3 regions of the Roseococcus sp. YIM B11640 genome follow, and region 2 is predicted to be linked to each of the others. Evidence: riboswitches for the same ligand, from Rfam matches in the RefSeq annotation. Region 2 holds a riboswitch; each other region holds the start of a gene.
What was found. Region 2 has a riboswitch for thiamine pyrophosphate ahead of WJM96_RS02020 (ABC transporter substrate-binding protein). Riboswitches for the same ligand answer to the same signal wherever they lie in the genome.
Positions count from the first base shown of each region.

Region 1 (7,300 bases), on a different contig from region 2:
ACCACCAGCTTCGCGACCAGGCTGTCGTAGTGCGGCGGCACCGAATAGCCCGAGTAGAGCGCGCTATCGACGCGCACGCCCAGGCCGCCGGGCGCGTGGTAGGTGTTCACCTTGCCGGGTGAGGGCGCGAAGGTCACCGGGTTCTCCGCCGTGACGCGGCACTCGATGGCATGCCCGCTGAATCGCACGTCGGATTGGCCGTAGCCCAGCTTCTCGCCCGCCGCGATGCGGATCTGCTCGCGCACGAGGTCCACCCCGCAGACCATCTCCGTCACCGGATGCTCCACCTGCAGGCGGGTGTTCATCTCGATGAAGGAGAACTGGCCGTCCTGCCAGAGGAACTCCAGCGTGCCGGCATTGCGGTAGCCGATCTTGGACAGCCCGGCCGTCACCTGCGCGCCGATCGCGTCGCGCGCGGCGGCGTCGAGCGCGGGCGAGCCCGCCTCCTCCACCAGCTTCTGGTGGCGGCGCTGCAGCGAGCAATCGCGCTCGCCGAAATGCACGACGTTGCCGTGGTTGTCGGCCAGGATCTGCAGCTCGATATGACGCGGCCGGTCGAGATACTTCTCCATGTAGACCGCGTCGTCGCCGAAGGCGGCCTTGGCCTCGGCGCGGGCCACGCGCCAGGCCTCCTCCAGCTCGCCCTCGTGCTGTGCGACCTTCATGCCGCGCCCACCACCGCCGGCGGCGGCCTTGATCAGCACGGGATACTTGATCTTCTCCGCGACCTCGCGGGCCTCCTCGAGCGTCTCCAGCGCGCCGTCGGAACCCGGGACCAGCGGCACGCCGAGCTGGCGCATCGTGTCCTTGGCGGTGATCTTGTCGCCCATCATGCGGATGTGGTCCGCCGTCGGGCCGATGAAGGCGAGGCCGTGCGCCTCCACCATCTCGGCGAAGCGGGCGTTCTCCGAGAGGAAGCCGTAGCCGGGGTGGATCGCCTCTGCTCCCGTGATGGTGGCGGCGGAGAGGATGGCCGCGACGTTCAGGTAGCTCTCGCGGGCCGAGGGCGGGCCGATGCACACGCTTTCGTCGGCGAGGCGGACATGCATGGCGGACGCATCGGCGGTGCTGTGCACGGCGACGGTGCGAATGCCCATCTCCTGGCAGGCGCGATGCACCCGCAGCGCGATCTCGCCGCGATTGGCGATCAGGATCTTCTTGAACATGATTTATGCCCTCAGACGCCGGGCGGCCGCTCCGCGGCCTTGGCTTCGCCGCGCGGCAGCGGCACCGGGCCGGCAAGTGGGGTGGGCGGCGCCGGCTGGGGTCGCGGCCGGATACTCGTGGGGAAGCTCGATGTCGGGCAGGAGGTTGTCCGGCTGCTCGGCTTCCTCGGCCGGGCGGCCGAGCAGGCTCTGGGCCCAGAGGTTGGGGACGGCGTTCGCCATCCCGCCTACTCCACCAGGACCAGCGGCTCGCCGTATTCGACCGGGGTGCCGGACTCGATGAGGATCCGGGTCACCGTGCCGGCGCGCGGCGCCTTGATCTGGTTGAAGGTCTTCATCGCCTCGATCAGCAGCAGGGTCTGCCCCTGGCTGACCTTCGCGCCGAGCTGCACGAAGGGGGCGGCGCCGGGCTCCGGTGCCAGATAGGCCACGCCGACCATTGGAGAGGTCACGAGGCCCGGGTTCTTCAGGTCCAGCCCGCCGCCTTCGGCAGGAGCGGCGGCCGGAGGCGCGACGGCCACGGGCGCGGCCAGGACGGGCGCGGCCAGGACCGGCGCCGGGGCGGCGGCGGCCACCGCCGGCGCGGGCAGGATACGCGCCACGCGGATACGGGAATCCTTCTCCGAGAGCTCGATCTCGGTCAGGTCCGTCTCGCGCAGGATGTCGGCGAGCTTGCGGATCGCCTCCGGGTCGAACTGGATGCCGCTGGTCATTCGTCTTCGTCCTCGTTCGCGCCGATCAGCCCCGCCATGGCCTGGAGCGCGAGCGCGTAGCCCGCCACGCCCAGGCCGGCGATGACGCCGGTCGCGGCCTTGGAGACCAGGCTGTGATGCCGGAACTCCTCGCGCCGATGGATATTGGTGATGTGGACCTCGATCACCGGCAGCCCGGCCGCGAGCAGCGCGTCCAGGATGGCGACCGAGGTGGTGGTGTAGCCCGCGGGGTTGATCACGATGCCAGCCGCGCGGCCCCGGCACTCCTGGATCCAGGAGACCAGCTCGCCCTCGACGTTGGACTGCCGGAAATCGATGGCCAGCCCAAGCTCCTCCGCCGCCTCGGCGCAGAGGTTCTCCACATCGTCCAGCGTCGCGGTGCCGTATTTCTCCGGCTCGCGCGTGCCGAGCATGTTGAGGTTGGGGCCGTTGAGCACGGCGATCAGGTTCATGCCGATTCCCGGGGGGTGCGGTGTCGCGGAGGGGGCGGGCTAGCATGAGGGGCGCGGCAGGGGCAAGCGCGCCGGGCCCCGGGAGGGAGGCAGGAGGCAAGCAGGGTGCATCCGGGGTGCCGGTCAGTAGGGGCGGCAATCCTGCATCCGGACATAGGCCTTGGAACTGGTGCCCCGATAGATGAAGTCCACCGTGCGGTTGTTGATGTCGCTGTTCCGGCCCGTGCCCAGGCGGAAGCCCGTCGTGAAATTGGCGTTCATCACGAAGTTCTGGATGGGCGAGAGGTCCAGCGTCACGTTGGCGGGGAAGTTGCCCATCACGAAGGTCACCACGATCCGGCGGGCCTGCCGGTTCTGGACGTAGATGGTGTAGTTGTAGGTCCCGTCCGCGCGGGCACGTCCGCTTGTCATGATCGCATTGGCGCTCACCACGCCCTCGCAGGTGTCGGACTGGGCCCGCGCCAGGCCGCTGCCCGCGACGGTCAGCGCCAGGGCTGCCACGGCCGTTTTCTTGACCGCCCGCATCTTCTTTCTCCCGTTCCCGCAGCGAAACGCTGACGCAAGCGGATAGGCGGGACAACAAGTTCCGCTCGATGGCGACGACCCGCGCGGCCTATGGCCCGCAACCCGAGATTGACGCCCGGACCCCAGGGGCGCAGCATGCGGGTACCAAGGAGAGCCCTTGAAGCAGGGCTGAGATTCCGCGAAGGACGCGGTGAATCCTTAGAACCTGATCCGGGTCATGCCGGCGAAGGGATGGGAACAGGGCCACGGGCCGCACCCTTTCCTTCGAATCGATTGTGGGACGAAGCGAGAGATGCCCGATACCTCCATGCCGACCGCCCTGATGGCGCTGACGGTGAATGGCGAGCCCCGCGAGGTGCCGCCCGGTACCTCCGTCGCCACGCTGCTCGCCGGCATCGGCCTGGCCGAGCGCAAGGTGGCGGTGGAACGCAATCTCGAGATCGTCCCGCGCTCGCAATACGCCACGACGATGCTCTCCGCCGGCGACGCGATCGAGATCGTCCATTTCATCGGAGGGGGCTGACCATGCCCGATGACATCCGCACGCCCATCGAGGTCGACGATTCCTGGGAGGTGGCCGGGCGCCGCTTCCAGTCCCGCCTGATCGTCGGCACCGGCCGGTACAAGACGCTGGAGCAGACCGGCGAGAGCATCCGTGCCAGCGGCGCGGAGATCGTGACCGTCGCCGTCCGCCGCGTGAACCTCAGCGACGCCACGGCGCCCATGCTGCAGGATTTCGTCTCGCCGCAGGACTACACCTATTTGCCCAACACGGCCGGCTGCCACACGGCGCAGGAGGCCGTCCGAACCCTGCGCCTGGCGCGCGAGGCGGGGGGCTGGAACCTCGTGAAGCTGGAGGTGCTCGGCCCGCCGCCCTACCTCTACCCGGACATGGCCGGCACCTTCGAGGCGGCCGCCGCCCTGCTGGCCGACAATTTCGAGGTGATGGTCTATTGCGCCGACGACCCCGTTGCGGCGAAGCGGCTGGAGGAGATGGGCTGCGTCGCCATCATGCCGCTCGGCGCGCCCATCGGCTCGGGCATGGGGGTGGTGAACCCCTATATGATCCGCAGCATCAAGCAGAACGCGAAGGTGCCTGTGCTGGTGGATGCAGGCATCGGCACGGCCAGCGAGGCCGCCTTCGCCATGGAGCTCGGCTGCGACGCGGTGCTGCTGAACAGCGCCATCGCCCATGCCCAGGATCCCGTGAAGATGGCGGTCGCCATGAAGCATGCGGTCATCGCGGGCCGGCAGGCTTATCTCGCCGGTCGCATGCCGCGCGACTACCGCGCGGATGCGTCGAGCCCGATGAGCGGGCTTATCCGCTAGCTCGACGCGGCGAGCAGGGGAGGAACCTTCCGGAACTCCATCCGGTAGACGACCTCATCGCCCGTCTTCGGGTCTGTGCCGGGCGCGCCGCTGATGACGAGCTTGTCGCCTTCCAGCGTGAAGGGGCGGATCAGCTCGGTGACGCCCCAGGCCGGGTTCCAGCTGGCGTCGACCATGTGGATCACCCGGTCGCCCTCCAGCCGGTAGCGGGCCGAATAGGCGAGCATGGAGTCGAAGAGCGCCGCCTTCTCCCCCTCCGTGGGCGTCGCGCCCTTCAGCGGCGGGCGATGGCGGTTCAAGACCAGGGCCATCATCCGGCCATCCGCGTGGTAGGAGATGTAGCCGTTGGGGTCCGGGCCCATCGCGTCCGTGACCTCGCCCGTCCGGACGGCCTTCCGCGTCCAGGACAACATGCGCCAAGTCCCTATGAGCTCGTCTGCCGTCGCCATGTGTCCCTCCCTGGCCACCCGTCCGGCAGCCTAGCCGCCACGGCGGCGCCGCGGCAGGATCGCGGAGGTTCAATCTGGGAGGAAGATCGATGGATCTCGGAATCAAGGGGCGCCGCGCGATCGTCTGCGCCGGCTCGAAGGGGCTGGGCCGCGGCTGCGCCGCCGCGCTGGCCCGCGAAGGGGTGGAACTGGTCATCACCGCCCGGGGCGGCGAGGCGCTGGAAGCCACCGCGAAAGCCATCCGCGACGAGACGGGCATCAAGGTCGCGACGGTCCAGGGCGACATCACCACCGAGGCCGGGCGCGCCGCCGTCCTCGCCGCGCTGCCAGACCCGGACATCCTCATCACCAATGCCGGCGGCCCGCCGCAGGGCGAATTCTCGGGCTTCGAGCTGGACGACTGGCGCCGTGCGGTCGAGGCCAACATGCTGACGCCCATTGCCCTGATCAAAGCCGTGCTGCCCAAGATGATCGAGCGCAAATTCGGCCGGGTGCTGAACATCACCAGCTATTCGGTGAAGGCGCCCATCGCCCGGCTGGAGCTTTCCAACGGCGCGCGGGCGGGGCTGACGGGCGCCCTGGCCTCGCTGTCGCGGCGGGTGGCGGTGAACAACGTGACCATCAATCACCTGCTTCCCGGGCCTTTCGACACGGATCGCGTGCGTGGCAACTGGCGGCAGGTGGCCGCCCAGGGCGGCGCAGCGGTGGACGAGCTGGAGAAGCAGGCGGTCAAGGCCATCCCGGCCGGGCGCCTCGGAACGGCCGAGGAATTTGGCGCCTTCGCGGCCTTCCTCTGCTCCGTCCATGCCGGATTCACGACGGGCCAGAGCATCCTGCTCGACGGCGGTTCCTATCCGGGCACGCTGTAACGGATGCGCCATACACATGGCTGACACGCGCCGGAAACGCTCCGGCGTTCCCCCCGGCTTTTCCGGCGTTTCCCCCTGAGGCCCTGCGTAGCTTCGGAGGCGTTTTCCGGCCCTGCCGGGTAGAGACGAAAAAAATCCGCCCTGACGCCCGAAGCTGCTTGCATCGCGCGTCGATGGGTCCTAAGTGCGCGTCACAAGACGCAGTACGCACGTGCCTCTGGCCCCAGGCCCACGGAGCTGAGCCGAACTTCAGGCTTGCCACCGCGGCGCAAGGTTTACGCAACGACGTCAAGCGTTCTGGCAACCCCGGATGGGCAACCATCCGGTTTTCTTCTGGTCGCTGGTTCGTTCGACCGTTTCGTCAATCTGGGGCCGCCCCCGAGGATGGGGCTGGTTCCACATGGTTTGTGGAGGGTGGTGCGATGACCCCTAAGGTCGCTCGCTTCCTTGCTGACAACCAGCCGGCGACGCCGTGCCTGGTGCTGGACGTGGATCGCGTGGAGACGAATTTCCGTCGCCTGCGGGACGCGCTTCCCCTCGCCCGCATCTACTATGCCGTGAAGGCCAACCCGGCCCATCCGGTGCTGGAGCGGCTGGTCGGCCTCGGCTCGCATTTCGACGCCGCCTCCTTCCAGGAGGTCTCGATGTGCCTGGAAGCCGGGGCAGAGCCGGACGCGATCTCCTATGGCAACACCATCAAGCGCGAGCGCGACATCGTGGCCGCCTATGCGCGCGGCGTGCGGATGTTCGCCTTCGACAGCGAGGCGGAGCTGGAGAAGCTCGCCCGCTCCGCGCCGGGCAGCCGCGTCTATTGCCGCATCCTGGTGGGCAATGACGGCGCCGAATGGCCGCTCAGCCGCAAGTTCGGCTGCGAGGTCGAGATGGCGAAGGAGCTGATGGTCAAGGCGGGCCAGCTGGGCCTCGATCCCTTTGGCCTGTCCTTCCATGTCGGCAGCCAGCAGACCCGCACCGCGGCCTATGAGGCCGCGATCGCCAAGGTCGCCATGCTGTTCACCGACCTGGTGGATGCCGGCGTGAAGGTCCGCATGGTCAACCTCGGCGGTGGCTACCCGGTCCGCTACAAGGCCGAGGTGCCGGAGATCGACGAGTTCGGCTCCGCGATCATGGGCGCCATGGTCGAGCATTTCGGCAATGCCCTGCCCGAGATCGTGATCGAGCCCGGCCGCTTCCTGGTGGCCGATGCCGGCGTGGTCCAGGCCGAGGTCGTGCTCGTGAGCCGCAAGGGCAAGGACGACCCCGTCCGCTGGGTCTATCTGGATATCGGCCGCTTCGGCGGTCTGGCCGAGACCGAGGGCGAGGCGATCAAGTACGCCTTCCGCACGCCGCATGACGGCACGGCGGAAGGCCCCGTGACCATCGCCGGCCCGACCTGCGACAGCACGGATACGCTCTACGAGAAGTCCAACTACCGGCTTCCCGTGGCGCTGCAGCCTGGCGACCGCGTGGAGCTCCTGGCGACGGGCGCCTATGTGACGACCTATGCCAGCCAGAAGTTCAACGGCTTCGAGCCCCTGGCCGAGCACTACATCTGAACCTGACCTGACGCGCTCTGGCGCGGCAGGCGTGAATAGCCCCGGGAAGCGTGCTTCCCGGGGCTTTTTCGTGCGGTTTGTCGAAGGAGGGGCGCTTGGGCATTCTGGGGCGATCGCGCCCGGAGACGAATACCCGATGAAGCTGACCGCCTTCTACGTCTCCACGGTGGTTCTCGGTCTCCTGGCGATCATCGGCGTGATGCACGTTGGGACCGGATGGGAGGGACCGGCGGCGGTCGGCGCG
Region 1 is NZ_JBBJOZ010000005.1:201,913-209,212, reverse strand. It holds gene accC (acetyl-CoA carboxylase biotin carboxylase subunit) at 1-1,166, opposite strand, end outside; gene WJM96_RS19590 (hypothetical protein) at 1,170-1,388, opposite strand; gene accB (acetyl-CoA carboxylase biotin carboxyl carrier protein) at 1,394-1,879, opposite strand; gene aroQ (type II 3-dehydroquinate dehydratase) at 1,876-2,331, opposite strand; gene WJM96_RS19575 (hypothetical protein) at 2,455-2,856, opposite strand; TPP riboswitch at 2,994-3,105, shown strand; gene thiS (sulfur carrier protein ThiS) at 3,149-3,379, shown strand; gene WJM96_RS19565 (thiazole synthase) at 3,382-4,185, shown strand; gene WJM96_RS19560 (lipocalin-like domain-containing protein) at 4,182-4,634, opposite strand; gene WJM96_RS19555 (SDR family oxidoreductase) at 4,724-5,503, shown strand; gene WJM96_RS19550 (type III PLP-dependent enzyme) at 5,926-7,056, shown strand; gene WJM96_RS19545 (cation:proton antiporter) at 7,193-7,300, shown strand, end outside.
Region 1: it holds a riboswitch for thiamine pyrophosphate, as region 2 does, so the genes downstream of both, thiS (sulfur carrier protein ThiS) here and WJM96_RS02020 (ABC transporter substrate-binding protein) in region 2, are expected to answer to the same signal.

Region 2 (7,300 bases):
TCGCAGCACCTCACCGACTGGTACACGCCGTCGCACGTCATCCACGGCATTCTCTTCTACGGCGTGCTGCACCTGCTGTTCCCGACTGCCGGGCTGCTGCCCCGGCTGGCCCTCGCGACCATCGTCGAAGCGGCGTGGGAGATCACCGAGAACACCAACATGGTGATCAACCGCTATCGCGAGGCGACCATCGCGCTGGACTACTACGGCGACAGCGTCATCAACTCCGTCGCCGATATCCTGGCCATGTGGGTAGGCTTCTGGCTCGCCTCGCGCCTGCCCGTCTGGGTCACCGTGGCGCTGGTGGTGGTGCTGGAAATCGGCGTCGGCTGGATGATCCGCGACAACCTCACCCTCAATGTGCTCATGCTGCTCTGGCCGCTGGAGAGCGTGAAGGCCTGGCAGGCCGGGGGCTGAGGAGGAGGATCAGGATGGCAAGGACACCGTCGAAAACGACCGAGCCGGAACCGGAGGCCGATGCCGGCACGCCGCTCTCCGCGCTGACGCATCCCGAGGAGATGCGCGCGACCTTCGATGCAGAGTTCGGCAAATTCGCCTCCATGCGCGCGACCGCGCGCTGCACGCCCGCCGGCCTGGTGACCGTGGGGGTCATGGTCTCCAGCGTCCTGCTCTCCGTCGCCGCCATCATCTGGGCTTCCCGCCGCCGGCCGTAGCGGCCGGTTTCGGTTGCGCGGGCCCGGCCCGCATGCCAAACAAGGTGCGGGTGTCCGCCGCATTCCGCGGCGCGCAGGACGATGCGTGGTCGGGCCGCCACGCGGAGTCCGCGTGCCCGATGCCCCACACACTTCCCCGCGCCCAGCGCGTCGCCGAGCGCGCCTTCCGACGCTTCGAGGCCTTCCTGCATGTCGAGGCCGCGAGCGGCATCGTCCTGCTCGCGGCGGCGGCCGCTGCACTAGTCTGGGCCAATTCACCCTACGCGCACGCCTATGACGCGCTGTGGCACCTGCCGCTTTCCATCGGCCTCGGCGATGCCGTCTTCTCCCAGACGCTGCATTTCTGGATCAACGACGCGCTGATGACGGTCTTCTTCCTCGTCGTCGGGATGGAGATCCGGCGCGAGATGCATGAGGGCGCGCTGCGCGAACTCCGGCAGGCCGCGCTGCCCATCGGGGCGGCGGCCGGCGGCGTGCTGGTGCCGGCGCTGATCTACCTGGCCTTCAACGCCACGCCCGAGCGCGCCTCCGGCTGGGCGGTGCCGACGGCCACCGACATCGCCTTCGCGGTCGGCGTGCTGTCGCTGCTCGGGCGGTCCATGCCCTCCAACGTGCGGATCTTCCTGCTCGCGCTCGCCATCATCGACGACATCGCGGCGGTGCTGATCATCGCCTTCTTCTATTCGGGTGGGCTCGCCTGGGGCGGCTTCGCGATCGCGGGCACCGGCATCCTGATGGTGCTGGGCCTGCAGCGCATCGGCGTAGGCTCGGCCTTCGCCTATGTATTTCCGGGCGCCGTGGTCTGGGCCGGGCTGCTCGCGACCGGCGCGCATCCGACGCTGGCGGGCGTGGTGCTCGGCCTCATGACGCCCGTGCTGCCCGTTCGCCTGCGCGAGCGGCCGCTGGACACGATCCAGCGCGTCGCGAAGGAGCTCGGAGGCGGCGCGAAGCCCGAAGCCCGGCCGTTGCGGCAATTGCGCGTCGCGCAGCGCGAGATGCTGCCGCCCGTCGCGCGCGTGCAGGCGGCGCTGCACCCTTGGGTGGCCTATGGCGTGATGCCGCTCTTCGCCCTGGCCAATGCAGGGGTGAACCTGGGCGGCGTGGACCTCGCCTCGCCCGACGCGCGGATGGTGATGCTGGGCGTGGCGGTCGCGCTGGTGGTGGGCAAGCCGGCCGGCGTGCTCGGCGCGAGCTGGCTGATGGTACGGCTGGGCTGGTGCGCGCTGCCGCCCGGCGTCAGCTGGGCCGGGGTGACGCTGGTCGGCCTGCTGGCGGGCATCGGCTTCACCATGTCGATCTTCATCGCCATGCTCGGCTTCACCGACGAGAGCCTGCTGGGTGCGGCCAAGCTCGGCGTGCTGCTGGGCTCGGTCGTGGCGGCCATGCTCGGCCTGGCATGGGGTTGGCGCATCATGCGCCAACCCACCGGGTAACTACCGATACCACTTGGTCGGGAGCCACATCACCAGCTCCGGCACGTAGGTGCAGAGGAACAGCACCCCCAGCAGCGGAATCATGAAGGGCAGCACGCCCTTCGCCGCATCCTCGAAGCTGATATTCGCCACCTTCGCCAGGATGAAGAGCACGATCCCCACCGGTGGCGTCAGCAGCCCGATGCACAGGTTGAGCACCATGATCAGCCCGAAATGCACCGGGTCCACGCCGATATGCTCCATCACCGGCAGCATGATCGGCGTCAGGATCAGGATGGCCGGCAGCGGTTCGATGGCGAGGCCGACGAGCAGGAGGAAGATGTTGGCGATGAGCAGGATCGCCCATTTCTGCTCGGTGATCGCCAGTACCCATCCCACCACCTGCTCGGAGACGCGGGTCGTCGTCAGCAGCCAGCCGAAGATTTCCGACGCCGCGACGATGAGCAGGATGGTCGCCGTCACCTCCACCGCCTCGAAGCTCACCTTCGCCAGGGCCTTCAGCCCCAGCGTGCGGTAGACGAGGCAGCCGAGCAGCAGCGCGTAGGCCACGGCGCAGATCGCTCCCTCGGTCGGCGTGAAGGCGCCCGCGCGCATGCCGCCGATGATGATGACGGGCGTCAGCAGCGGCAGCATGCCGCGCGCCAGGGTGCGCCCCAGCTCGTAGATGCGGAACTTCGCATCCGCGCCGTAACCGTAGCGATGGGCGTACCACCACACCATCACCATCAGGCAGGCCGCCGTGATCAGCCCCGGGATGATCCCCGCCGCGAAGAGCTGCCCGATGCTCGCATTGGCCGAGACGCCATAGACCACCAGCGGCAGCGAGGGCGGCAGCAGCGGCCCGAGCATGGAGCTCGCGGCCGTGATGCCGACGGCGAATTTCGGGTCGTATCCATGCGCGCGCATGGCCCGCACCTCGATGGTGCCGAGGCCCGCCGCGTCGCCCACCGCGGTCCCGCTCATGCCCGCGAAGACCACGCTGCCCACCACGTTCACCTGGCCGAGCCCGCCGCGCATCCAGCCCACGGCGGCCACCGCGAAATCGTAGATGCGCTCGGTGATGCCGCCGGTGTTCATCAGCATCCCGGCCATCACGAAGAAGGGCACGCAGAGCAGCGGGAAGCTGTCCACGCCGCCCACCATGCGATGCACGATGGCCACCATCGGCACCGAGCCGTCGATCACCGCGAAGAGGATGGAGGCACCCGCCAGCGCGATCGCGACCGGCAGGCCCAGGGTCAGCAGGCCGAAGAAGCCGAGAAGGAGGATCGCCGCGGTCATGCCAGCACATCCTGCGCGCTGGGCGCGTCGCCATGGCGCCAGCGGCGTTGGATCCACCATGCCTCCCGCAGGGCCATGGCCACGAAGCCGGCTGCAACCGGCCAGTAGACCCAGGCCAGAGTGTGGTCGAGGCTGTCCATCGGCATGGTGCCCATCAGCCCCGCGAGCTCGATGCCCGCCCAGGCACCGAAGCTCCAGAAGGCCAGCCGCAGCGTGTCCTGGATGGCCCAGAGCACCTTGCGGGGGCCGAGCGGCAGCGCGAGCTCCAGCGTCTCCACGCGGATATGCGTGCCGCGCCGCACCGCGCCGGCCGAGCCGATGAAGGTCAGCACGATCAGCAAGTAGCGCGCGACCTCCTCGGTCCAGGTCACGCTGTCGTTCAGCGCGTAGCGCGTGAAGAACTGGGTGAAGACCAGGATGCCGAGGATCCAGAGCAGGACGAGGCCCGCCCAGTCCTCGGGCCCGTATCGCCGGATGTCGAAACTGCGCAGATCATCCGCGTAGCCGCCCTCCTGGGCTCCGGCCACGCCCTCGAACGGCTTGTCCAAAACGTCCCCCTGAATCTTGACGATTCTCGTTGGGCCGCACTTTGGACGGCGGGCCGGGGAAGAGGCGAGTAAATCCTGATCCATTCGCCATGAATTCTTCATGGGCTTGCCAGGAACCCACGCCCGGCGCATGCATCCACCGTCACCTGGGTGAGCGCCTGTCGCGGGCGCTGAGAGGCGGGATGCATCCCGCGAGCCCTGGAACCTGATCCGGTTCGGACCGGCGAAGGGAGCGGTGCGCCTCGCGGGATATCCCCCCGCGCCATCCCTCCCGTGCCCCCCGCGCCGCATGGAGAGCTTGGATGGACCGGCGTTCGCTGCTGATCTCACCCGCCGCCCTGCTCGCGGCGCCCGCATTGGCCCAAGGCAGCGCCCGTGCGCGTACCTTGCGCTTCATGCCGCAGGCCGCGCTCGCGACGCTGGACCCGATCTTCAACCCGACGACCATCGTCACGACGCATGGCTTCTGCGTCTTCGACACGCTCTACGGCTGCGACCGGGCCCTGCGCCCGCACCCGCAGATGGCCGAAGGCCACGAGGTCTCGGCCGATGCGCTCACCTGGCGCATTCGCCTGCGCGACGGCCTGCGCTTCCATGACGGGGAGCCGGTGCGCGCGCAGGACTGCGTCGCCTCCATCCGGCGCTGGGCGGTGCGCGACGGCTTCGGGCAGGTGCTCATGCAGGCGGTGGCCGAGCTCGTGGCCGAGGACGACCGGACCATCCGCTTCCGGCTGAACCGCCCCTTCCCCGCGCTGCTGGACGCGCTGGCCAAGCCCGGCTCCTCGCCCTGCTTCATGATGCCGGAGCGGCTGGCGAGCCAGCCCGCCGACCGCCCCATCACCGAGGCCGTGGGCAGCGGTCCCTGGAAGTTCCTGCCCGGCGAGTTCGTGCAGGGCGCCCGCGCCGCCTATGTGCGGAACGAGGCCTATGTGCCGCGCGCCGAGCGGGCCGAGGCCGCCGCGGGCGGCAAGCGCGTGCATTTCGACCGGCTGGAGCTGATCTGGATTCCCGATGGCGGCACGGCCGCCGCGGCGCTCCGCACGGGCGAGATCGACTGGATCGAGTACCCGCTACCCGACCTCGTGCCCGTGCTGGAGCGCGACCGCCACACCAAGACGCAGGTCTACGACCCCAACGGCTTCCTGGGCTTCCTGCGCTTCAACCACCTCTACCCGCCCTTCAACGACGTGCGCGTCCGCCGCGCCATCCGCGACGTGATCGAGCAGGCGGATTTCATGCAGGCGGTGGCGCTGCCGGGCGACTGGCAGGAATGCCACGCCATGTTCCCCTGCGGCCTGCCCGGCGTGGTCGAGAGCACGCCCGCGCCCCGCGGAGAGGCCGCCATGGCCCGCGCCCGCGCCGCGCTCGCGGAGGCCGGCTACAAGGGCGAGCCCATCATCCACATCAATCCGAGCGACTTTCCTGCCGTGACGCAGCAGGGCCGCCTGACGGTGGATCTGATGCGGCGGCTCGGCCTCAACATCCAGCCGGTCGAGAGCGACTGGGCCACCATCATCGCCCGCCGCGCCAACCGCGCGCCGCCCGCGCAGGGCGGCTGGCACCTGCACAACACCAACGGCCCCGCCGCCACCATCGCCAATCCGGCGGTGAGCTGGCCGACGCGCATGCACGGCAGCGCCGCGTGGCCCGGCTGGCCCGAGGATGCGGCAGTGGAAGCCGAAGTGGCGGCCTGGATCGGCGCCGCCGATACGGGCGCGCAGGAGGCCGCGATGCGTCGCCTCCAGGCCCTGCTGTGGGAGGCCGTGCCCATCGCGCCCACGGGCCTGTTCCGCCTCAGGACCGCCTTCCGGGCGGACATCACGGATGTCCTGCAGGCGCCAAATCCGATGCTGTGGAACCTGCGACGGGTTTAGCGAGCCGCCACGGCGCGAGGCTTGCCTCGGGCCGGGAGCGCAAGGCGCGACCGCGCCCAGACCATCAGATCAACCAACGCACCTGACGCGGCGCGGAGCCAAGCGCGCTGCGCGCGCGCCCGGCGTTTGAGGGCACAGAAATCTTCAGCCCTTCGCCATCAGCGCCTTCACCTCTTCCATCGCCTCGGCGAAGCGGCGGTTGAGAATGCCCACGGCCTCGCCATTGGATTTCTGGATGATCTCCGACAGCTCATGCATGTTCGCGATGGCATGCTCATAGGCGGCCTTCAGCAGCTCGGCCTGCCGGGCGGCCTTGTCGGTGGGCGAGCCTTCGGCGCTGGCCAGGCTCTGCACCGCCTGCGTCATCTCGCTCAGCGACTGCTGCACGATCTCCATGTTCCGCCGGGCCACGGCCTGGGCCCCCTCCATGGCGAGCTTGTTCGCCGTGGTCAGGGCCTCGATGTTGCGCTTCTGGGAATCCGCCAGCGCCTGGAAGTCCGGCATGTTCGGCATCTTCAGCGAGCCGAAGAGCTTCATGAATTCCTCGGGATTGAAGCTGCTGGACATGATGACCTCCTCGGAAGGGTTGCAGGAAGGCGGTAGTCTCGCCGGGATGGCCATTCAGGCGGATGACCAGGCTTCCCGGCGCAAGGCCCGACGTCTCAAACCGCCGCGGTCGGGGCCTCCGGCGGCGGCAGGGCTCCCGCGGGCGACGCCGCGGCGGCAGCGGAGTCGCGGTCGGCGAAACCGAACATCTTGGCCATTCGCTCGGCGCGATCGAGCGCGCGGTCGAGCGCGGCCATGGTGGCCGAGAGGTCCTGGCTCTCGTCCTTCTCCCAGGCGCGCAGCGCGGCGAGCCAGACGGTCACGAGGCCCTTGGCCCGCAGCAGCCCGCCGGGGCCCGCGGTATCGATGCCCGCCGCCTCCAGCATCCAGGCCATCGACGGCGTCAGGCGCGGCAGCAGCCAAAGCGCCAGCAAGGGGGAGGTCGGCAGGTCGCGCATCAGGCGCACCACGCCGGCACGGTCGGGCTGCAGCGCGTCGATGCGGCGCATCAGCACGTCGAAAAGACGGTCGCGCGCGGGGCTGGTGTCATCGGGAATGGTGCCGCCGATCACCTCGGCATCCACCGCGCGGCCATGGGCCAGCAGCAGGTCGAAGGGGCTGACATAGTGGCGCCGCAGGTCGGAGAGGGCCATGCCGGCTTCCGACGCCACGGCCCGCATGGTCACCCCATGCCAGCCCTTTTCGGCCAGGACCCGCCAGAAGGCGCTGAGTTCGGCAGTGTTGGTCGCGCTCATGCCTCCCAGGATCGGCCTCGGGGGCGTCCGGCGCAAGCCTAAAGCGATGATTTCACAATGCGGTTAAGCTGCGGAGAATGTTCGAACCCTATCTCGGCCGCTGGGGGCTCGTCCCGGATGGCCCGCCCATCGAGACTCATGCCGCGCACCTCCTGCCGGTGCGCCAGGGCCCCGTTCCCGCGATGCTGA
Region 2 is NZ_JBBJOZ010000001.1:396,610-403,909, reverse strand. It holds gene WJM96_RS02045 (DUF2585 domain-containing protein) at 1-417, shown strand, start outside; gene WJM96_RS02040 (hypothetical protein) at 432-674, shown strand; gene nhaA (Na+/H+ antiporter NhaA) at 794-2,107, shown strand; gene WJM96_RS02030 (TRAP transporter large permease) at 2,108-3,388, opposite strand; gene WJM96_RS02025 (TRAP transporter small permease) at 3,385-3,915, opposite strand; TPP riboswitch at 4,075-4,186, shown strand; gene WJM96_RS02020 (ABC transporter substrate-binding protein) at 4,239-5,810, shown strand; gene WJM96_RS02015 (phasin family protein) at 5,955-6,377, opposite strand; gene WJM96_RS02010 (TetR family transcriptional regulator) at 6,473-7,111, opposite strand; gene WJM96_RS02005 (aminoglycoside phosphotransferase family protein) at 7,189-7,300, shown strand, end outside.

Region 3 (7,300 bases), on a different contig from region 2:
ATGCGCGACGGCAGTGACGCAGCACGCGATCGCCATCGCGGCCCGCTACCGCCGGCGGCTCATGCTGCGCCTGGTGAAGGGTGCGGGCTGGGGCGGCGAGATCCGCAAGGCCCAGATGGCAGGCGTGGCCGACTACCCCGTCTTCACGCGCAAAGCCTACGCCGACATCTCCTACATCTCCTGCGCCCGTCTCCTCCTCGGGGCCAGGGCCGAGATCTTTCCCCAATTCGCGACGCACAACGTCCAGACGTTGAGCATGGTGCACAACCTCGCCGGGCCATCGGTCCGAGAGGACGATTGGGAGTTCATCGGCTACCGCGGGATCGGGGAGCGGCTCTTCAACCAAGTGGCTGCCTCGGTGACAGGCCGCGCCTTCCGGATCAGCACGCTGGTCGGCTCGCCGCAGGAGGCCCTGACGCATCGGGCGGCCGAGATCGGCGCCAGTCTCATCGCCGCGCACCGGCTGACGGACAAGGCCGTCCCCCCGGCGGCGCTGGCCGATCATCCGGGGAGGGAGGCCGCGCAGTTCGGGGGGCAACCGCATTCTCTCCTGACCTCGCCCTCCGCGCTGTTCGGACCCGAGCGGGTGGGCGCGCGTGGCCTCGATCTGGGGGATGCCGGCGCGCGCGCCGATCTCGCGGCCGCCTTCGCCGCCAGCCGGGCGGAGACCTTCGAGGTCGGCCCGGCGGGAGGCACGCCGCGGGTGATCCGCAATCCGGCAGACCGGCGGGACGTGGTCGGAACAGTGCGGGAGGCGGACGCCTCGATGGTGGCCGAGGCGATGATCCGCGCCGATGCCGCCGCAGAGGCCTGGATGCGTGAACCCGCCTATGCCCGCGCTGCCACGCTCGACTTCGCGGCGGATCTTTTCGAGACGGCGCGCGACGGGCTGTTGCCGCTGCTGGTGCGCGAGGGCGGAAAGACCTTGGCCGAGGCGATGGCCGAGCTGCGCCGGGCCGTCGACCACTTGCGCTACCAGGCCGCCAGCGCCCGCCAGAAGCTCGCCAACGCGCCGCATCGCGCGCTGGGTGCGGTGGCCTGCATTTGTCCCTGGGCCATGCCGCTGGGCGCCTTCACGGCGCAGCTCGCGGCCGCCTTGGCGGCAGGGAACGCCGTCGTAGCCAAGCCGGCATCGCAGGCGCCGCTGGTGGCCGGCGAGGCCGTGCGCCTGCTGCACGAGGCCGGGGTTCCGCCCGATGTGCTTCAGCTCCTGCCGGGTGACGGCCATCGGCTGAACGCTGCGCTCGCGGCCGATCCGCGCTGCCGTGGCGTGCTTTTCATCGGCTCGCCCCAGGCCGCCCGCGCGATAGAGGCCGTGCTGGCGAAGCGAGGCGACGTTCCCCTGCTCGCGCTGACGAGCGGAACGACGGCCATGATCGTGGATAGCACTGCCCCGGCCGAGCGGGTCGTGGCCGACGCCATGGAGGCGGCCTTCGGGGTGGCAGGCCAGCGCGGCTCGGCGTTGCGGTTGCTCTGCGTGCAGAAGGAGGTAGCGCCGCGCATCCTCGCGATGCTCGAGGATGCGATGTCGGAACTCACCATCGGCGATCCGGCGCTGCTGGAGACGGATATCGGCCCGGTGATGGACATTGCCGCGGAGGTGACCTTCCGCGCCCATGTGGGGTCTAGTCGCATCCGCGCGGAGCTTCCGCTCGGCGGGAATTGTCTGCACGGAAGCTTCGTGGCGCCCGTCCTGCTCCAGATCGGGAGCCTTCGGGGCATCGCCGCCGCGCCGGGCGGGCCGGCCCTGCATGTCCTGACCTATGAGCGTGACCAACTCAGCGCCGTTCTGGACGAGTTGGCCGCGGAGGGAGGGGGCCTATCCCTCGCCGTTTATTCAGCCGTGGCGGAGACCGTCGAATTGGTGGCCAACCGGTCCCGCGCCGCGAGTATTTTCATCAATCGGGGCCTGACCGGGCTTTCCGTGGGCATGCACCCGCTGGGGGGCGAGGGGCTGGGCGGGATGGCGCCAAAGCCGGCGGGCCCGCTCTATCTCCATCGCCTTCTGCGGGAAGGGCCGGAGCCGCGGCTCCACGGCAGCCGGGACGAAGCCTGCTTCGCCGAATTCGACCGCTACGCCGCCTGGGCGGCCGCAGGCGCGCTGGGATTGCTGCGCACGGGCGACCGGTTGGTGATCGCTGCGCGGCTGCAGGAGTTCCGCCAGGCCTCGCCGCTGGCGCTCACCATGGCGCTACCGGCGCCGCTCGGAGAGGCGAATAGCCTGAGGTTCCGGGGCCGGGGCAAGGTGCTGAACTTGGCCGCCACCGTCCCCGGCCTCATCCTGGGCCTGGGAGCGGCGCTGGCCACCGGCAACTCCGCCATCGCCCAGGAATCGCCGGAGGCGGAGAGGATCAACGCCTTGCTCCCAGACGGCATCCGGATGGAGCTGTTTCCCGATTGGAGCCTCGCGCCCTGCGATGCAGCGCTGGTCGCGCCTCCGCACGACGCCGGCCAGGTGCGCCGGGTCTTTGCCGGGCAGGGTGCGCTGGTTCCCGTCGTGACCGATTTGTCTGTGCGCGGTTTGCTCCGGCTGGTGGTAGAGCGGAGTCTCTCGGTCAATCAAATGGCCGATGGCGTCCTGGCGCCGGCCATGACGATCTGAGGGGGGAGAAGGGTATGGGAGTCCAGGCGCTGGCGCCGTCGCGCCGCGGCCCCGTCGCAGCATCGCGATTCGGGCGCCTGCCGGCGGGCAAGGGGCCGCTGTATCAGCGCCTCGCTGACCGGATGGAGAAGGTCATCCTTCGGCTGGGCCTCGCCGAGGGCGCGCAACTGCCGACCGAGGAACAGCTGACCCAGCATTTTGCGGTCAGCATGATCACGGTGCGCGGCGCGCTGCGGGAGCTTCACCAGCGCGGGCTGATCGAGCGTCGCCAGGGCCGAGGAACCTTCGTGCGGGAGCCGCACCCGCCCGCCCCGGAATGGGGTATCGGCAGCATGGAGGAGATCGAGGCGCTGACGCGGCTCACCGGCGTGCGCCTCCGCCTGAGCGAGCCCGCGGCCGTGCCGGAATGGGCCATGGCGAGCCTCGGCGCGCGGCGTGGCGACAGCGCCCTGCGCCTGCGCATCACGCGGGAGCAGGATGGCGTTCCCTTCATGCTCACCGATGCGCTGTATCCGCCTGGCGTCGCGGCCTTGCTCTGCCGGCAGCCGCTCGATCCGCTGCTGCAGCGCAAGCGTATCCTGCTGGAGATGGTGGAGAGCCTGACGGGCGAGCGCGCCTCCTCCATTCGTCAGGAGATGAGCGCCGCCCGCGCGCCGGCCGAGATCGCGCGCCTGCTGGGCATCAAGGCGGGAGAGCCGGTCCTGGTCATCACGCGCGTCGCGACGCTGCGCGACGGCCGGGTGCTGCAGGCCGCGCGCTCCTACTACCGCACGGACAGCGCGGTCTACACGGTCGAGCTCAAGCGGAGCTGACCGACGGAGTTTGACACCCCCGCCCGGCGGGCGCAGCATATCGTCCATCCAAGGGGAGCCCTTTCTGCAGGGCTGAGATTCCGCGAGCGACGCGGTCACCCTTCGAACCTGATCCGGGTCATGCCGGCGAAGGGATGGGCATTACGGCGAGTCGCGCCACCACTCCCTTCGTGTGTTGTTGAAGAAGGGAATCCGAGAATGCCCGACCATCTGCCGCCCGAAAGCCCCGCCGTCACCACGGGTCCGTTGCCGGCCTCGCGCAAGCTGCATGTCGCGGGGCAGCTCCACCCACAGATCCGTGTCGCGATGCGCGAGATCGAGGTCTCCGGGGGCGAGCCGCCGCTGCGGGTCTACGACACGTCCGGCCCCTATACGGACACGCGCGTCGCGACCGACATACGCCGCGGCCTCGTGCCCCATCGCCACGAGTGGATCATGGCGCGCGGCGATGTCGAGCATATCGAGGGCCGCGCGCAGAAGCCCGAGGATGACGGGCTGAAGGCGGGCGAGGAGCGCCGCGTGCCGCTCTTCGACCGCCAGGGCCGCCTGCCGCTGCGCGCCAAGCCGGGCAAGGCCGTGACCCAGCTCGCCTATGCGCGGGCGGGCATCATCACGCCGGAGATGGAATACATCGCGATCCGCGAGAACATGGGCCGCGCGGCGGCGCTTGGCCTGAAGCGGGACGGCGAGGATTTCGGCGCCTCGATCCCCGACCATGTGACGCCGGAATTCGTGCGTAGCGAGGTGGCGCGCGGCCGCGCCATCATCCCGAGCAACATCAACCACCCCGAGAGCGAGCCGATGATCATCGGCCGCAATTTCCTCGTGAAGATCAACGCGAACATCGGCAATTCCGCGGTGTCGTCGAGCGTCGCCGAGGAGGTGGACAAGCTGGTCTGGGCCATCCGCTGGGGTGCCGACAATGTGATGGACCTCAGCACGGGCCGGAACATCCATACGACCCGCGAATGGATCCTGCGCAATTCGCCGGTGCCGATCGGGACGGTGCCGATCTACCAGGCGCTGGAGAAGGTCGGCGGCAAGGCCGAGGAGCTGACCTGGGACATCTTCCGCGACACGCTGATCGAGCAGGCCGAGCAGGGGGTGGACTACTTCACCATCCATGCCGGCGTGCGCCTGGCCTATGTGCCGCTGACGGCGGAGCGCGTGACGGGCATCGTCTCGCGCGGCGGCTCGATCATGGCGAAGTGGTGCCTCGCCCATCACAAGGAGAGCTTCCTCTACGAGAGGTTCGGCGAGATCTGCGAGATCATGCGCGCCTATGACGTGTCTTTCTCGCTGGGCGACGGGCTGCGTCCGGGAAGCATCGCGGACGCCAATGACCGTGCGCAATTCGCCGAGCTGGAAACGCTGGGCGAGCTGACGAAGGTGGCCTGGGAGCAGGACGTGCAGGTCATGATCGAGGGCCCCGGCCATGTGCCGATGCACAAGATCAAGATCAACATGGAGAAGCAGCTGGAGGAGTGCGGCGAGGCACCTTTCTACACGCTCGGGCCACTCACCACGGATATCGCGCCGGGTTACGACCACATCACCTCGGGCATCGGCGCGGCCATGATCGGCTGGTACGGCTGCGCCATGCTTTGCTACGTGACGCCGAAGGAGCATCTTGGCCTGCCGGACCGCGACGACGTGAAGACCGGCGTCATCACCTACAAGATCGCGGCCCATGCGGCCGATCTCGCGAAGGGGCACCCGGCGGCGCAGATGCGCGACGACGCTCTGTCCCGCGCGCGCTTCGAATTCCGCTGGCGGGATCAGTTCAACCTGGGGCTGGACCCGGAGACGGCGGAGAAGTTCCACGACCAGACCCTGCCGGCCGAGGGCGCGAAGCTCGCGCATTTCTGCTCGATGTGCGGGCCGAAATTCTGCTCGATGAAGATCACGCAGGAAATTCGCGACGCCGCCCAGAAGGGCATGGATGAGATGAGCGCGAATTTCCGCGGCAATGGCGGCGCCATCTACCTGCCGCCCGTGGCGGCAGGGGACTGAGGGTTCTACGCGGAGGCGGGAGGCGCGGCTTCCCGCTTCCGGCGCGCGCTGCGAAGCGCGCAGACGCCGGCCACGCCGGCGACACCCGTGACGGCCACGCCCGTCACGGCTACGGCCGCGGCCGTGCCGCCGGCCAGCGCGCCCGCGGCGAAGGCTCCGCCGATCGCGGCCTTGGCGAGCTTCTTCCGGGCACGGAGCAGCTTGAGGATCATAGGGTCACTCCTTTGCCGCTGAATCTGGCCCTTTCGTGGCCGCGCGCAACCCCGGCATCAGGCGGAGCGCATTGTCGCGCTCGATCCCGGCCAGAACCTCCGGCGAAAGTCCGAGCCCCTGCAGGCCCCTGACCGTGCCGGCCATCGTCTCCTCCGGGGCAAAGGGATAGTCGCTGGCGAAGAGCACCTGCTCGGGCGGGATCACCTGGAGCATGGGGCCGAAGGCTAGCGGGTTGGCCGAGAGCGCGACGTCGAAATATAGCCGCCGCAGCTCTGCCATCACGCCATCCGGAACGCCCGCCGCGAGGTCCGGCCGGCGCTCCAGCCGGGAGATGCGCTGGGCCAGGAAGGGCACCGCGCCGCCGGCATGGGAGAAGATCCACTTCACGTTCCGGTGCCGCGCGAAGCCGCCGGAGAAGAGCAGGCTCGCGATGGCGCGGGTGGTGTCGAAGGGGAATTCCAGCGTCGCGGCCGGAATGCCGGGCGGCACGAGCGGGGCAGGACCCACGCAGGGATGGCAGAAGGCGATGGTGCCCCGCCGCTCCAGCTCATCCAGCACGGGCGCGAAGGCGGCGTCGCCGAGGTAGCGGCCGCCGTAGTTCGTCATCAGGCAGATGCCGTCGGCGCCCAGCACGTCCAGCGCATGCGCGATCTCGGCGAGGCTGCCGTCGACATCGGGCAGAGGCAGGCTGGCGAAGAAGCCGAAGCGGCCGGGAAAGCGCGCGGCCAATGCGGCCGAATACTCGTTGCAGGCGCGCGCGAGCTCCCGCGCCTGGCTGTCATCGCCGAACCAGAGGCCGGGCGCCGAGATGGAGACCACGGCGGTTGCGATGCCGTGGCGATCCATCGCCTCCAGCGAGATCTCGGGCGACCAGGCGGGGGTGCGCCCCGAGACCATGAGGGGGCCGATGCGGTCGTCGCCCGCCAGGCGGACATAGTCCGGCGGCAGGATGTGATGCTGGACGTCGATACGATGTGTCACGGCTTGTCCGGGATGTCGCGGTCATGGCCCTGGAGCGAGGCGACGAGGCGGTTGGAGGCCTCGATGGCGCCGCGGCCGGCGTCGTTGCCCCAGATGAAGCGGGACAGCTGCCCGCCGAGATAGGGATGCATCCCGAGATCGTAGAGCGCGCGAAAGTCGCGGGCCTCGATCGCGCGGCGCTCCTCGGGGCGCAGCGGGTAGCGGTCCAGCACGGAGGCTTCGTCCTGCTTGAACTGGGCGCGCAGCGCCGTATCCCACTTCAGGTCCTGCACGAGGTCATGCGTGGCGAGGCTGGGGTCGAAGCTGTCCCATCCCATCTCTCAGGCCTCCACCGTCTCGAGGTCCCAGATCACGCCGCCGACGCCGCAGCGGAAGCTCGGCCAGCCGGTGTAGCCGAAGCTGCGGCCGGGCCGCTCCCCGATGGCGCCGAGGACGACGAACCAGGACAGCAGCTCCGCCGTGCCGCCGCGCCCGGCCTCCTCCATGCGATCCACCGTCATCTCGCGCAGCAGGGCCGCGTGGTCGGGCTGCACGGCGAGCTCTAGAAAGCGCCGGTCGAACTCCTCGTCGATCTTGTAGTAGCGCGCGCCGCCCGGCTCGTGGCTGAGACCGCCGGAGCCGATCAGGGCCACACGCAGATCGGCAGGCATGTCTTCCCGGATGATCGAGGCGAGCGCCT
Region 3 is NZ_JBBJOZ010000002.1:411,218-418,517, reverse strand. It holds gene putA (bifunctional proline dehydrogenase/L-glutamate gamma-semialdehyde dehydrogenase PutA) at 1-2,602, shown strand, start outside; gene WJM96_RS09435 (GntR family transcriptional regulator) at 2,617-3,414, shown strand; TPP riboswitch at 3,456-3,566, shown strand; gene thiC (phosphomethylpyrimidine synthase ThiC) at 3,613-5,427, shown strand; gene WJM96_RS09425 (hypothetical protein) at 5,433-5,639, opposite strand; gene WJM96_RS09420 (amidohydrolase family protein) at 5,644-6,621, opposite strand; gene WJM96_RS09415 (hypothetical protein) at 6,618-6,938, opposite strand; gene WJM96_RS09410 (hypothetical protein) at 6,942-7,300, opposite strand, start outside.
Region 3: it holds a riboswitch for thiamine pyrophosphate, as region 2 does, so the genes downstream of both, thiC (phosphomethylpyrimidine synthase ThiC) here and WJM96_RS02020 (ABC transporter substrate-binding protein) in region 2, are expected to answer to the same signal.